2 regions of the Pseudoalteromonas sp. XMcav11-Q genome follow, and region 2 is predicted to be linked to the other one. Evidence: predicted binding sites of a transcription regulator. Region 2 holds the regulator's gene; the other holds the start of a gene.
The links. Region 2 encodes MetJ, which represses methionine synthesis genes. Its sites were predicted from a motif close to TAGACGTCTAGACGTCTA; they were not measured.

Region 1 (7,037 bases), on a different contig from region 2:
CAATCAATATTCGCTTGAGGCAGGATTTTGCTATCGCCGTTATTGGAGTCTCAGCGTGAGTACATTCGCAATCGAGTAACGGTGTCATAACCAATAAGGAGACAGTTATGAGACGAGTAATAGTGTTGGGAGCAACTTTGATTGCGAGCTTTGTACAAGCCCATAGCCCAGAAATGATAGCGCAGCTCGAAGTTGCTGATGGGGCGAAATGTCCAAAGCGGCAAACGATTCTGCTAGGTAAAATGACATTAACTGCTGGAACCTTTAAATATTTACATAGTGAAGGAAGTAACGTTTGTACCAGTCCTAAGCAGAGTATTCCTGGTCGTATTACACCACGACTAGATTGTGGCCAGTTTGATGATTGGCGACTTGCTTATGATATGGGTAATAAAATGTGTCAATCTCTACATCAAAATATGAAAGGCTTTAGTAATAGCCTAAAGCCTGATATGACAGTGTATCCTCGCTTTGAAGGACCTTTTGAATTCAAAGGAGACCGTCATCACCAAGAGTATGAGGCCGGTATGGGCGTGACTTTAGCATGCTATTTATGTGAGACCGCGACGGATAACTAGAGAAGGGGCAAAAGCCCCTTTGTTGTAAACATCAAGTAGCGTTGGAGCACGCTATGATTAGCTCCAGTTGTGCAACTTTTTGAGAAAGGGGCGCAGTATCGAAATTAGCGTCTTGGCATTGAGTGAGTACATATTGTGCCGTGGTAACAATATTTCGAATACGCGGCTTTTTGGGCAGCGTTTTGATATTAAGATAGCGTTCAAGAGTGCGCACTCGTAAGCGACCATCATCGATATTCACTTTCCACACTTTGCTTTCTTCCGCTAATTCGACACGAGTTTTGCCACTACTTTGCTCCCAAAGCGTCAAAGTGAGTGTCATTACCTCAACCATTAATTGTCTAGCGGCCTGTTCATCAATGCTCGTATGTTTACTGTGCACGCCATGAGTATCGGCGCGGGCGGTATTGCGAATAAAGCAGTAAGTAACCAAAACACCTGCTAAAAATGTGATAAACCCGACGAGTACATGAGACAACATGCTTGTCTCTGTTTGGCGCTTAGGCGCGGTCAAGACGTTAGCGCTTTGAAGGCGAAATTGATAAAGGTTTTCACTTTGTACACGACTAGTTTTAAGCGTGTCATTATAACGCTGTGCGGTCTCTACCGCTTCTTTATAAGCGTGTGTTTGTAGTTGGGACTGCAATAAGGCAATGTAAAATAACTCCGTAAGCTGACTATTTTGCTGATTATGTGCTTCAAGCCCCTGTTTAAGTATCGTTTGTGCTGTTAGGTTATCGCCCTCAAGCTGCTTGAGTTTGGCCTCAATAAGCAGTGCTCGCTGATCCACTTTACCGTGTTGAATTAGTTGCCGAGTACGTTTAAATGAAGCAAGTTGCTGTTGTGCCTGAGTGATATGATTTTGAGCAATGGCAATTTCGGCCAATAATAAATAGGCTCGAGACAATTGGGTATAGGCACCGCTTTGTGTCAAAGGTTGAAGTAAATCTTCAATTATTTCAGTTGCTTTGTTGTAGTCGCGCTTTTTGTAAAATACCTCCGCGATGCTTAGCAAGGTGTGATTCGCTTTAGTTTGGTCGCCAGCTTGCTGGTGGAGCGCGTGGGCTTGACGAAACGAGAGGATGGCATCATCCAACTGATTAATATCCCTCGATACATTCCCTAAATTGTTAAGCGTGATCGCTTGTCTCTGTAGGTCATTTGTTGCTTTCGCTATTTGGTAGCTTTCTAAAAATAAAGTAAGGGCGGTGTCTAAATCTCCGAGTGCCTGATAGGCATTAGCTAAATCGTTTGCCGATTTACCCAGGAGTTCGTTTTGTTGCAACTTAGCCGCAAGCGTTTGCGCTTCGTGGAAGCTCTCCAGCGCTTGAATATAATTGCGCTGGCGATAACGATTAATACCACTTTGTCTTAACACCTGAAAGCGTTGGAGTGTGGTTAACTTCCATGCCATCAACTCATCCAGTATTTGATTGCTGAGCTTTATGTCACCCGCTCGACGATACAAGCTAACAAGCTCAAGATGTGCATCAAAAGCTTGAGCACCGTTGGGTTCAAGCGTTTCAAGATGTTGCTTACAAGACAAAATCTGGCTTGTGAGATTAGCATTATTGGCACCTGGGCATTCTGAACCATGCGCCGGTAACACAACGAGCAGTAATGCGAAAAACAAAGCAAGCAAAGGCATAAATATTAGTCTATATACATTGTTTTTACATATTAATATAGTGGTAACAAAAAGTCGTGTCTGCCTTTAATAAATCTTAGGTTGACTACTTTTTGTATTTTGCCTCTGTTTCGGTGGTAAATTAACCCCAAATTCAGGCCAATATGCACACATATTAAGTGTGATATTGGCTATCCCTTTAGCAATAAAAACACCCCAGCTAAAGCAATTAGGCCTCCAAACATCATAGACTTAGTAATAGCTTCTCTGCGCAGTAGTCCAATTGTCATCACCATAAGCGGTGCCGTTGCAAAGATGGTTTGTGCGATAGCGGGATCAGTATGATTAACGGAAATTAACTGTAGCCAAAGCCCAATAAAGGTGCCAAAAAACACTGCAACGAATAACCAGTTTTTACCGTCGATTTGTTTAAGTGTGAGTGCTTTAAACAGGCTTTGTGATTTCAAACAAACAACAATAAAGGCCACAAATAGGGTGCCGGATCCCAAGCGAATAAGTGCCGCCCACAAACTACTAATGCTTTCGTTATTTAGCGCACCTTTGGAAAGCACCATACCCGCAGCTTGGCAAATGGCAGCCGTGAGTGCAAAACAGACTCCCAAGAGATAATGTTTTTTGTCTAATACCGGCTGGCTTCTACTTGGCTTAATCGCCAACATCACACCAACGGTTGTCACTGCAATGCCGAGCCAAGCGGATGCGCTGAGATAAACACCAAGGAGCACAATGTTTAAGATCCCCGCGATGGCAGGTGCAAGACTTTCAATAACCAAAGTGCGAGCAGGGCCTATATTTCTGAGTGCGGCAAAGTAAGCGCTGTCACCAATCGCTATGCCCAGTATCCCACTGGCTATCAGCCAGCCCCAGCTCGAGAGTAAGGTCGGATACATAGCATCACCTGCGATGAGCAAACACAAGATCATCAAAGCAGAAGCGATGACGCCTTTGCTAACGTTCAACTCAAATGGACTAAGGTGATGGCTAAATCGTTTATACAGTATGGTTGAGCCAGCCCATACCCCAGCCGCCGCAATCGCTGCCGCTTCGCCAATACCAATCATAAATATCAAGTTTCTTGTGTTTATTTATATGATGGCAAGTATACATAAATTGAAATAATCAGTGAGAGGTTAGGCATCAAATTATTATCACAAATGTTTAGACGTCCACACATCTAGAGGTTGAATTTTTCCAGTTTTTGTCCATAATAATGCCATTCGATTAGTCTGGAGCAGCGCATGCCAATCACCGTCACCGACGAACTCCCAGCCATTGCCCAATTGCGTCATGAAAATGTGTTCGTGATGCCACAAAGTCGTGCATCAACGCAAGAGATCCGCCCAATGCGGCTCGCGATATTAAACTTGATGCCGAATAAGGTGGAGACTGAGGTGCAATTTATCCGATTACTGGCAAATACCCCTTTGCAGGTGAATGTTGATTTGTTGCGACTGGACACCCACCGTAGCTCTGAAAACTCAGAGCAACATCTAGATATGTTTTACCGCTATTTTTCGGATGTGAAAGATCAAAACTATGATGCTTTGATAGTCACCGGTGCGCCGCTGGCGCATCTTGAATATGACGATGTGGTGTATTGGCAGGAATTACAGGCGTTTTTTGATTGGGCTGAGCACCATGTTACTTCAACCCTGTTTTCTTGTTGGGCCGCACATGCCGGTTTGTATCACCATTATGGGTTAAAGCGAGCACTCAAAAATGACAAACTGTGTGGCGTATTTAAGCACCACTGTTATTTTGACCACGGGGCGCTCACTCGCGGTTTTGATGATGAGTTTTTGGTGCCACACTCACGTTATGGCCACATCGACATCGATAAAATTAATGCGTGTAAAGACCTAGTGGTGTTAGCAGGCTCTGAAAAAGTGGGCGCTTACTTAATTAAAAATCACTCAGGTAGCCAAGTATACATTACCGGTCATCCTGAATACGACGCCGATACGCTACAAAAAGAATATCTTCGCGATTGTGAAAAAATGGCCAACGCACCGCAGCCTGAGAACTATTTTCCTGAGAATGACACCAGCAAACGTCCATCTAAGACATGGCAAAGCCATGCATTCTTGTTATTCTCAAATTGGTTAAACTACTATGTTTACCAAACCACACCTTATGATATTAACTTAGTTAGCCAAGATGTAAGGACTAACAATTATGCCGAATAATGTAGCCGTAAACGGTGAGCAAATAGCAGAGCAGCTTAAGCAAGCAATGCAGCAACGTATTCTGATCTTAGATGGTGCAATGGGAACCATGATCCAAAAGCACAAATTAGAAGAACAAGACTATCGTGGTGAGCGCTTTAAAGATTGGCATGTCCTTATCAAAGGCAACAACGATCTGCTAAGTTTGACGCAGCCTGAGATAATCAAACAGATCCATCGCGATTATCTAGCTGCTGGCGCAGATATCATTGAAACCAATACTTTTAACGCCACCACCATCTCGATGGAAGATTATGACATGGCAAGCCTAAGCCGCGAGATTAATCTTGAATCGGCGAAGCTTGCACGTGCGGTATGTGATGAATTTACCGCCAAAGATCCCAGCAAGCCTCGCTATGTGGCAGGTGTACTTGGCCCAACGTCAAAAACCTGTTCGATTTCTCCTGATGTAAACGACCCTGGTTTTCGCAATATCACTTTTGACAAGTTGGTTGCAGCCTATGTCGAATCAACGCTTGCCCTTATTGAAGGCGGTGCTCACCTTATTTTGATTGAGACTATTTTTGATACGCTCAACGCCAAAGCCGCGTCTTACGGTGTAGAAGAAGCGTTCGAGCAAGCGGGCCTCACTCTGCCTGTTATGATCTCGGGCACGATCACCGACGCTTCCGGTCGCACGCTATCAGGGCAAACCACCGAGGCGTTTTATAACTCCATTCGTCATATTAAGCCAATCTCTATTGGCCTCAACTGCGCGCTAGGCCCAGATTTATTAAGACAGTATGTAGAAGAGCTGTCACGGGTTTGTGAGACCTTTACCTCTGTACATCCAAACGCAGGGCTTCCTAACGAGTTTGGTGAATACGACCTAGAAGCCGATGACATGGCAAAAGAGATTATCGATTGGGGCAATGAAGGGTTTATCAATATTGTTGGCGGCTGCTGTGGCACCACGCCCGAACATATTCGCGCCTTCGCGAGAGGCCTTGAGCAAACCCAGCCGCGTAGCTTGCCTAACATCGAAGTGCGGATGCGTTTGGCAGGTCTTGAAGCCTGTAACTTAAATTAGGAATTCACCATGACACAAACAGCAGTATTTACCAATGTCGGTGAACGTACCAATGTAACGGGATCGGCAAAATTTAAGCGCTTAATTTTAGAAGAAGATTACGAAACCGCGCTGGATGTTGCCAGAGAGCAGGTTGAAAGCGGCGCGCAAGTGATCGATATCAACATGGATGAAGCCATGTTGGACTCAAAAGCTGCGATGGTGAAGTTTCTTAATCTGATAGCGTCAGAGCCGGATATTTCTAAAGTCCCCATCATGGTCGACTCGTCTAAATGGGAAGTCATTGAAGCGGGTCTGAAATGTATTCAAGGTAAAGCCATTGTAAACTCAATCTCCTTAAAAGAGGGTGAGGCACCATTTATCCACCAAGCCAAAATCATCAAGCGCTTTGGTGCTGCTGTGGTGGTGATGGCATTTGATGAAGTTGGTCAAGCGGAAACCGCAGAGCGAAAGTTTGAGATCTGTCAGCGTTCTTACAAAATCTTGGTTGACGAGCTTGGGTTTCCGCCAGAAGACATTATTTTTGACCCTAATATTTTTGCGGTCGCTACGGGTATCGAAGAGCATGATAACTATGCCGTAGAATTTATAGAGGGCACGCGCAGAATTAAGCAAAACCTGCCGCACTGTAAAGTGTCAGGGGGGGTATCTAACGTATCCTTCTCATTCCGTGGTAACAACCCGGTGCGTGAAGCGATCCACTCTGTGTTTCTTTACCATGCGATTAAAGCAGGCATGGATATGGGGATCGTCAATGCCGGTCAGTTAGCCGTGTATGACGATATTCCAAAAGAGCTCCGTGATGCCGTTGAGGATGTGATCCTCAATACCGACGCCGGTGCTGGCGAACGATTGGTTGAGATCGCGCCTAAATACTCGGGCATGGCGCAAGCCGAAAAGCAGGAAGATTTAGAGTGGCGTTCTTGGCCAGTTGAAAAACGCTTGGAGCACGACTTAGTTAAAGGGATCACCGAGTTTATCGACGAGGATACCGAGGCCTGTCGGCAACAGTTTGATAAGCCAATTCAAGTGATTGAAGGGCCACTGATGGATGGTATGAACGTGGTTGGCGACTTGTTTGGCGCGGGCAAAATGTTCCTGCCTCAAGTGGTGAAATCTGCTCGAGTGATGAAGCGCGCGGTTGCCTATCTTGACCCTTACATTGAGGCTGAAAAAGAAGAAGGCTCTAGTAACGGTAAAGTGATCATGGCCACGGTTAAGGGCGATGTACACGACATTGGCAAAAACATTGTGGGCGTGGTACTGCAATGTAACAACTACGAAGTCGTGGACTTGGGTGTGATGGTGCCAGCAGAGAAAATTCTGCAAACGGCCATTGACGAAAACGCTGATGTCATTGGTCTGTCTGGCCTTATTACGCCATCCCTTGATGAAATGGTGCATGTTGCGAAAGAAATGACGCGTCGCGGCTTCGATATTCCTCTACTCATTGGTGGTGCAACCACATCGAAAGCGCATACTGCGGTTAAAATTGAACCTCAGTACGATAAAGGTGTGATCTACGTCAATAACGCCAGTCGGGCGGTTGGTGTGGT
Region 2 (7,037 bases):
AGCAATAACAGGAAATTTCGCCGATTTTTCTGGCTTGTCTTTCCCCTTGCCTTTAGGTTTCTTATTGATGTAATCGTGCTGTGCCATAGGTTATTTGATTTTAATAGCTATCCATTGGATCAACATCTATGCTCCAGCGTACTCGATTGGCAGACTCATGCGTAGCGATATAGCGCGCAAGTTGCGAAAGGTAGTCCCGCAGCACAGTGCGTTGTTGTGCGTGTATGTGTAATTGATATCTGAACTTTCCAGCTATTCGTTCAAGTGGTGCTGGAATTGGACCCAGCAATTGTATACCAGGATAGGGGGTAGCAGGAACCAAATCCGACAAAAAGCGCAATACTGTATTTATATTTGTTGCCTCGGCGCGGATGATAGCTAAGTGTGCGAAGGGGGGAAGCATAGCTTCTTCACGCTCTTGTAAGGCATATCGCGCGAAGTCGCCATAACCATTATTAATTAAATCTTGCAATAATGGATGTTCTGGAAAATGCGTTTGCAATAACACGGTTCCCGCTTCACCGGCACGTCCGGCTCGTCCAGCAACTTGCGTAATGAGCTGTGCCATTTGCTCGGTTGCTCTAAAGTCACAAGAGTAAAGTCCTGAGTCCACATCCAAGATAATCACAAGGCTGACATCGGCAAAGTGGTGGCCCTTGGCAAGCATTTGAGTGCCGACCAGAATTCGCGCGCCACCTTGATTAATTTCTTCAAGGGCGCTTTCAAGGCTGCCCTTACGGCGCGTAGAATCTCGGTCAATGCGAGTAACGGGAATATCAGTGAAGCGTTCGCTTAAAAAGCCTTCGAGTTGTTCTGTACCAAGCCCTGTGGGCATGATTTGGGTGCTGCCGCAATCTGGACACTGTCTCGGTACAAAGTCCTGTTCACCACAATGATGGCATACCAAGCGGTTCATGTTTTTATGGTACGTGGCGCTGGTAGAGCAATGTTTACAGGTATTAAGCCATCCGCATTCGTGACACATCAATGTTGGTGCAAAGCCCCGACGATTTAGAAACACCATAACTTGCTTACCGCGAGCGAGTGTTTTTTCCATCCAATGTAAACTCATTGGTGAAAACCCGCCTTGTTCTGGCTGACCTTTCATGTCGACAAGGTGAAATTGGTTGTCGTGCTGGGTCTGCGCTCGTTTACTCAGTGTGACGAGTTGATATTTGTTGGTAATGGCTTTGTGTAATGTTTCTAATGCCGGTGTTGCGGTTCCCAAAAGCAAAGGGCAGTGTGCCTGATGCGCTCGAAATGCAGCGAGATCTCTGGCGTGATAGCGCAGGCCTTCTTGCTGTTTAAACGAGTTGTCGTGCTCTTCGTCAACGATGATCATGCCGAGATTTTGAAATGGCAAAAAAATGGCCGAGCGAGTACCGATGACCAAAGCGCTCAGACCCTTTTCGGCGCGACGCCAAGTATGTAGGCGTTCGTTATCGGTTAGATTTGAATGCCATAAATCAATGGGCAGGTTATTAAAGCGTTTTTTGAAGCGGTTGACCGTTTGTGGTGTGAGTCCAATTTCAGGCACTAAGATCAGTGCTTGTTTACCCGCTTTTATTATGTTTTCAAGGCTCTGTAAGTAGACTTCGGTTTTACCACTTCCCGTTACACCTTCGATTAAAAAGGTACGGTAACCGACTTGTGCATTAACGGCGCTGCAAATAGTCGCTTGCTGGTCGTTTAGGCGTGGCTTTTCGCCTAGCTGTAATTCGTTTTGCGACCAATCACTATCATGCTCAATAGATTGTGAGATAAGCGCTTTTTCTTCTAATGCTTTAATTGTTTGGCTAGCAAATCCGAGCGCTTTGAGTTCACTTAATTTTATTGCACCACCTTCATATAATTGAGAAAGCAGCGCTTGTTGCTTTTTGGCTCGCAGTGTTGGTAGTTTCTGCCCTTTTTCCGTTAATCTGACGATAGGGATCTGAGTTTTGTCTGGGCTTCCACCATCTCTGAGTACTGCCGGTAGTGCTGTGAATAAGGTATCGCCAATTGGATGACAGTAATACTGGGAGACAAAGTGTAAAAAGCTAAGTTGTGCTTGATTAAAGACAGGATGCTCGTCCAACACCTCAATAATTTGCTTGAGTTTTTCTTTTGGTACATCGGTGTCGTCTTTTTTAGCAAGCGCAATCGCTGTGCAGCGACGGTTGGCAAAATTGACGGTGACTCTCATTCCTGCTTCAACTTGCATGGTTGGTGCTAGCAAATAGTCGAATGTTCGGTGCAGTGGCAGCTTTAAAGCTACTTCAAGAATGAGCATGTATTACAATTCCATAAAGTGAGCGCAGTGACGAAGTATATACCTAAGGTGGTACGAATTGAAAACGTACTCTGCGACGGTGATAAAAAACTCTGAAATATTGCTTGTAGATTGTTCAGTTAAGCACTAAAATACGCGTCCACATTTTTGTATAACTACGTATGGTGCCAGACTTCGGGTTTGGAGAGCGATACGGCCTTAACTAGAGGTTGCTATGAAAGAAGGTATTCACCCTAATTACGAGACGATCACTGCATCGTGCTCTTGCGGTAACAAGTTCGAAACTCGTTCAACGCTATGTAAAGATATTCACCTAGACGTATGTTCTGCATGTCACCCGTTTTACACTGGTAAGCAGAAGATCCTTGACACAGGTGGCCGTGTAGATCGCTTTAACAAGCGTTTCGGTGCACTTAGCAGCAAGAAGTAATCTTGTTGGTCTAGTCGAAAAAAGCACCTTTAGGGTGCTTTTTTTGTGCCTGTTTGAAAATACCTTCTCGATTTATACATCCTATTCTGCATCAGCAGATAGACCGTCAGTCATCCCGTCTTATTGTGTCTTTTATTCTTCTAAAATAAAAAACTTGCCAGTTTGGCAGCAAAACTTTACTGATCTCTTGGGTAGAGTAAAAACTCTATTTAGCAGATAAATATTGAACATTTACGAGCTTAAGTTGTGAAAATAATCAAAGCTCATATAGTAAATAGTATCAGGTATGAGCACTTAATATAAACTAAAGTCAGTATATTGCGATTAAATGTCGGTATCTTGACGTTAAAGTTGGTTAAGTTGCAATTTTCTTATTGTTTTTATAGTTGGTGTGCATTTGTGCTAATTTTATACATTCCGTGCTGGTTTTAGCGTCTTGTTTTTTAAGTTTTAGTCATTTTATTTGTGAAATATTTCTTAAAATTGAGCTTATCTTCTCGGAAAAGTATAGAAAATACCATGCTAGTGGATAGACCTGATTTTACTTGAATAATGAGCAAAACTCGGTATTGTGTGAATACGGTCGATTAACTATATGTCCTATTGACATACCGCGACAGCAAAGCACATACGCTTGTTGAGTGGTTGAATGTCGTCGCTCATATAGTTAATCGCACTGTGTGTTGCTGTAACCAGCTAGCTAGGTTGCCAACATTCAGAATGCGAACGTTTACCACACTCTCACATTAACTTCGTAGGAAAATATCGCGCCATGACAGACTTTCGTCAACAAGCTCTAGATTATCACGAGAAGCCCGTTCCAGGTAAAATCAGTGTTGAACTCACTAAACCTGCCGAGACCGTAAAAGACTTAGCACTTGCATACAGCCCAGGTGTTGCAGAGCCAGTACGTGAAATCGCGGCTGATCCGGCGAATGCATACCGTTACACGGGTAAAGGAAATATGGTTGCGGTGATCAGTAATGGTACGGCAATTCTTGGCTTGGGTAACTTAGGTCCTTTGGCGTCAAAGCCTGTTATGGAAGGTAAGGCACTATTATTTAAGCGTTTTGCGGGCCTTGATTCAATCGATATCGAAGTTAAGCACAACACCACTGAAGACTTCATCAATACTGTGGCAAATATCGCAGACACATTTGGTGGTATTAACCTTGAAGATATTAAAGCGCCAGAGTGTTTTGAAATTGAGCGCGCGCTAATTGAACGTTGTGACGTTCCTGTATTCCATGATGATCAGCACGGCACTGCAATTGTAACCGCTGCGGGTATGCTGAATGCGTTGGAAATCCAAGGTAAAGATATTCATGATGCGATTATTGTGTGTCTTGGCGCGGGTGCAGCCGCTATTGCTTGTATGGAATTACTGATCAAATGCGGTGCTCAACGTGAGCACATCTATATGCTGGACAGAAAAGGCGTGATCCATACTCGTCGTGATGACCTAAATGAATACAAAGAGCTGTTTGCAAACAACACGGATAAGCGTACGTTACAAGACGTGATTGCAGATGCGGACGTATTTGTTGGTGTTTCTGGCCCAGACTTACTTTCTGCTGAGGATCTAAAGCTAATGGCTGACAAGCCAGTGGTATTCGCTTGTTCTAACCCAGACCCTGAGATCAGCCCTGAAGTTGCACACGGTGCACGTAATGATTTGATCATGGCGACAGGCCGCTCGGATTATCCAAACCAAGTAAATAACGTACTGTGTTTCCCGTTTATCTTCCGTGGTGCGCTTGATGTACGCGCAACCGCTATCAATGACGAGATGAAGATTGCAGCGGTTGAAGCAATTAGAACGATTGCGAAAGAGCCTGTACCTGCTGAAGTGTTAAAAGCGGCTGACGTAGATAGTCTTGAGTTTGGTCCTGAGTACATCATTCCAAAACCAATGGATCCGCGTTTGTTACCTCGTATCGCAAAAGCGGTAGCGGTAGCTGCAATTGAATCAGGCGTGGCACAAATCGATATGCCAGCTGGATATATGGAATAATACTATAGGTTTAATCCAAATGAAAAAAGCCTCGATTGAGGCTTTTTTTGTGTCTGTATTTCCAGAGCGAAAGAGCAGTTATCACTCTTCGTTTATTTCTGGGATCTCCAAACCGCGCTCTTCCATTATTTGTCTTACCTCTAAAGGAATACGCTCTGGATTATCTTTTCTCAAGTCTTCATCGCTCGGCAGTGGCTGACCTGTGAAGGCATGTAGAAACGCCTCACATAAAAGCTCACTGTTCGTGGCATGACGTAAGTTATTCACTTGGCGACGTGTACGCTCATCAGTTAGCACTTTGAGTACATTCAGAGGTATGCTCACCGTGATCTTTTTTACTTGCTCTGCTTTTTTACCGTGTTCTGCATATGGGTGAATATACTCACCGTTCCATTTTGCCATAATTGTGTACTTGCCTCAGTTACATCAATGCCAATATGACTGGGTTCTGGTCTACATTATTCACCAACCGCATGAATATAGGGATAACCTTACGAATTAAAGATAAATCCCAAACTCAAATAGATGAATAAACTAATCCGCCATAGCGAGATAGAAGAATCTCTGCCATAGTTTTCAATAACTCAGTCGTATTAGCAACGCCTAGAGTGGCGAAATTTTATCGGTTTAAAAAAGATAGTCAAATACTAGTTATTTAGCCATTTAGCGGTATAAATGTTTTGACTTCTGGTTTCTGTTGCTCTAACCTTTTAGACGTCTAAACATCCAACTATCTAGGTGACCTTATGAGTCAAGTTAATAAATCGACGGTAGCAGTGCGTCACGGTATAGAAGCTGATAAAGCGCATGGGGCAGTAGTGCCACCGCTTTACCTTTCTACCACCTATTCTTTTGCCGATTTTGATACCAAACGCGACTACGATTATGGCCGCAGCGGTAACTTTAATCGTGATGTGCTTGCACAGGCACTTACCGAACTTGAAGGTGGTGCTCGTGGTATTATTACCGCCACTGGCATGGCTGCCGTTCACCTAGTAACTCAACTGCTTAACCATGACGATATGCTGGTTATTCCACATGACTGCTATGGTGGTAGCTATCGCTTGTTTACATCGCTTGCAAAGCGTGGATTGCTCAAATTAACAGTCTTGGATCTCACGCAACCTGAAAGTCTTGCGCAGCTGCAGCAGATCAAACCTAAATTAGTTTGGATTGAAACACCAAGTAACCCAATTTTGCGGTTAACGGATATAGAAGCTGTCGTAAATGCAGCACACGCTGTGGGGGCTTTGGTCGCCGCTGACAACACCTTCTTGTCTCCTGCATTACAAAACCCCATTGCCTTTGGCGTGGATGTCGTCGTGCATTCAACCACTAAATATATCAATGGTCATTCTGATGTAGTGGGGGGCGCGGTGATCGCGCGTACACAGGAATTGGGTGATGAGTTAGCTTGGTGGGCGAATAATATCGGTATTACCGGTGCACCTTTTGATAGTTACCTTACCCTACGTGGACTGCGCACCTTAAATGTGCGTTTACGCCAACATCAAGAAAATGCTCAGCTTATTGCAGAATATTTAGAAAAGTCGCCGTATGTTAGCCAAGTTTATTACCCTGGCCTTGAGTCGCATCCTCAACACGAACTTGCGAAAAAACAACAGCTCGGCTTTGGTGGCATGGTGAGCTTTGATATCAAAGGCGATCTGCAAACATCTGCGAAGTTTTTAACGTCTCTAACGCACTTTTCATTGGCAGAATCTTTAGGTGGGGTTGAGAGTCTTATTTGTCATCCAGCGACGATGACACACGCGGGTATGGATCCGCAAGCACGTTTAGAAGCGGGAGTGGGCGACACGTTGATTCGTATTTCTGTAGGCATTGAAGATGCACAGGATCTCATTGCAGATCTGGAAGCGGGATTTGCATGTATTGATGAAAGTCAGGCGAGTGATGATGCTAAGTCATTCAAATTAACGCCTGCACATACAGTAGCGTTGTGGTGAGTAAATGGCAAAAGTAGTACATAAGTTTGGTGGTTCGAGTTTAAGCTCGCCAGAGCGTTATCAGGCGGTTGCCAAGATAGTGTTAGAGCAATGTCAACTAGGTGACAGTGTTGTGGTTTCTGCTGCAGGAAAAACAACGAATACCCTAGTGAAGTTATGGCAAAGCTTTGAGCAGCAAGATGTTCGCGCATTCAACGATGTTTTATTACAAGTTGAAAATCATCAACGTGAATTAATTGATGCCCTGTTTGTAGGTGAACAACACAGTGTGTTACTCAAACAGCTTGTCAATGAGCTGCAAGCAATCGCTTTAGGACGAGAAGAACAGCATCTTCACTACGCGAGTTTACTTGC

Region 1: the regulator MetJ is predicted to act here: its motif matches at 3,386-3,403, upstream of metA (homoserine O-succinyltransferase).

The regions. Positions count from the first base shown of each region.
Region 1 covers NZ_JBECOX010000005.1:366,184-373,220, reverse strand. The annotation lists gene ABMY45_RS10970 (hypothetical protein) at 108-578, shown strand; gene ABMY45_RS10965 (tetratricopeptide repeat protein) at 610-2,226, opposite strand; gene ABMY45_RS10960 (DMT family transporter) at 2,397-3,287, opposite strand; gene metA (homoserine O-succinyltransferase) at 3,465-4,412, shown strand; gene ABMY45_RS10950 (homocysteine S-methyltransferase family protein) at 4,402-5,481, shown strand; gene metH (methionine synthase) at 5,491-7,037, shown strand, end outside.
Region 2 covers NZ_JBECOX010000018.1:45,078-52,114, reverse strand. The annotation lists gene ABMY45_RS21270 (SPOR domain-containing protein) at 1-87, opposite strand, end outside; gene priA (primosomal protein N') at 101-2,272, opposite strand; gene rpmE (50S ribosomal protein L31) at 2,487-2,702, shown strand; gene ABMY45_RS21255 (malic enzyme-like NAD(P)-binding protein) at 3,475-4,716, shown strand; gene metJ (met regulon transcriptional regulator MetJ) at 4,798-5,118, opposite strand; gene metB (cystathionine gamma-synthase) at 5,463-6,683, shown strand; gene metL (bifunctional aspartate kinase/homoserine dehydrogenase II) at 6,688-7,037, shown strand, end outside.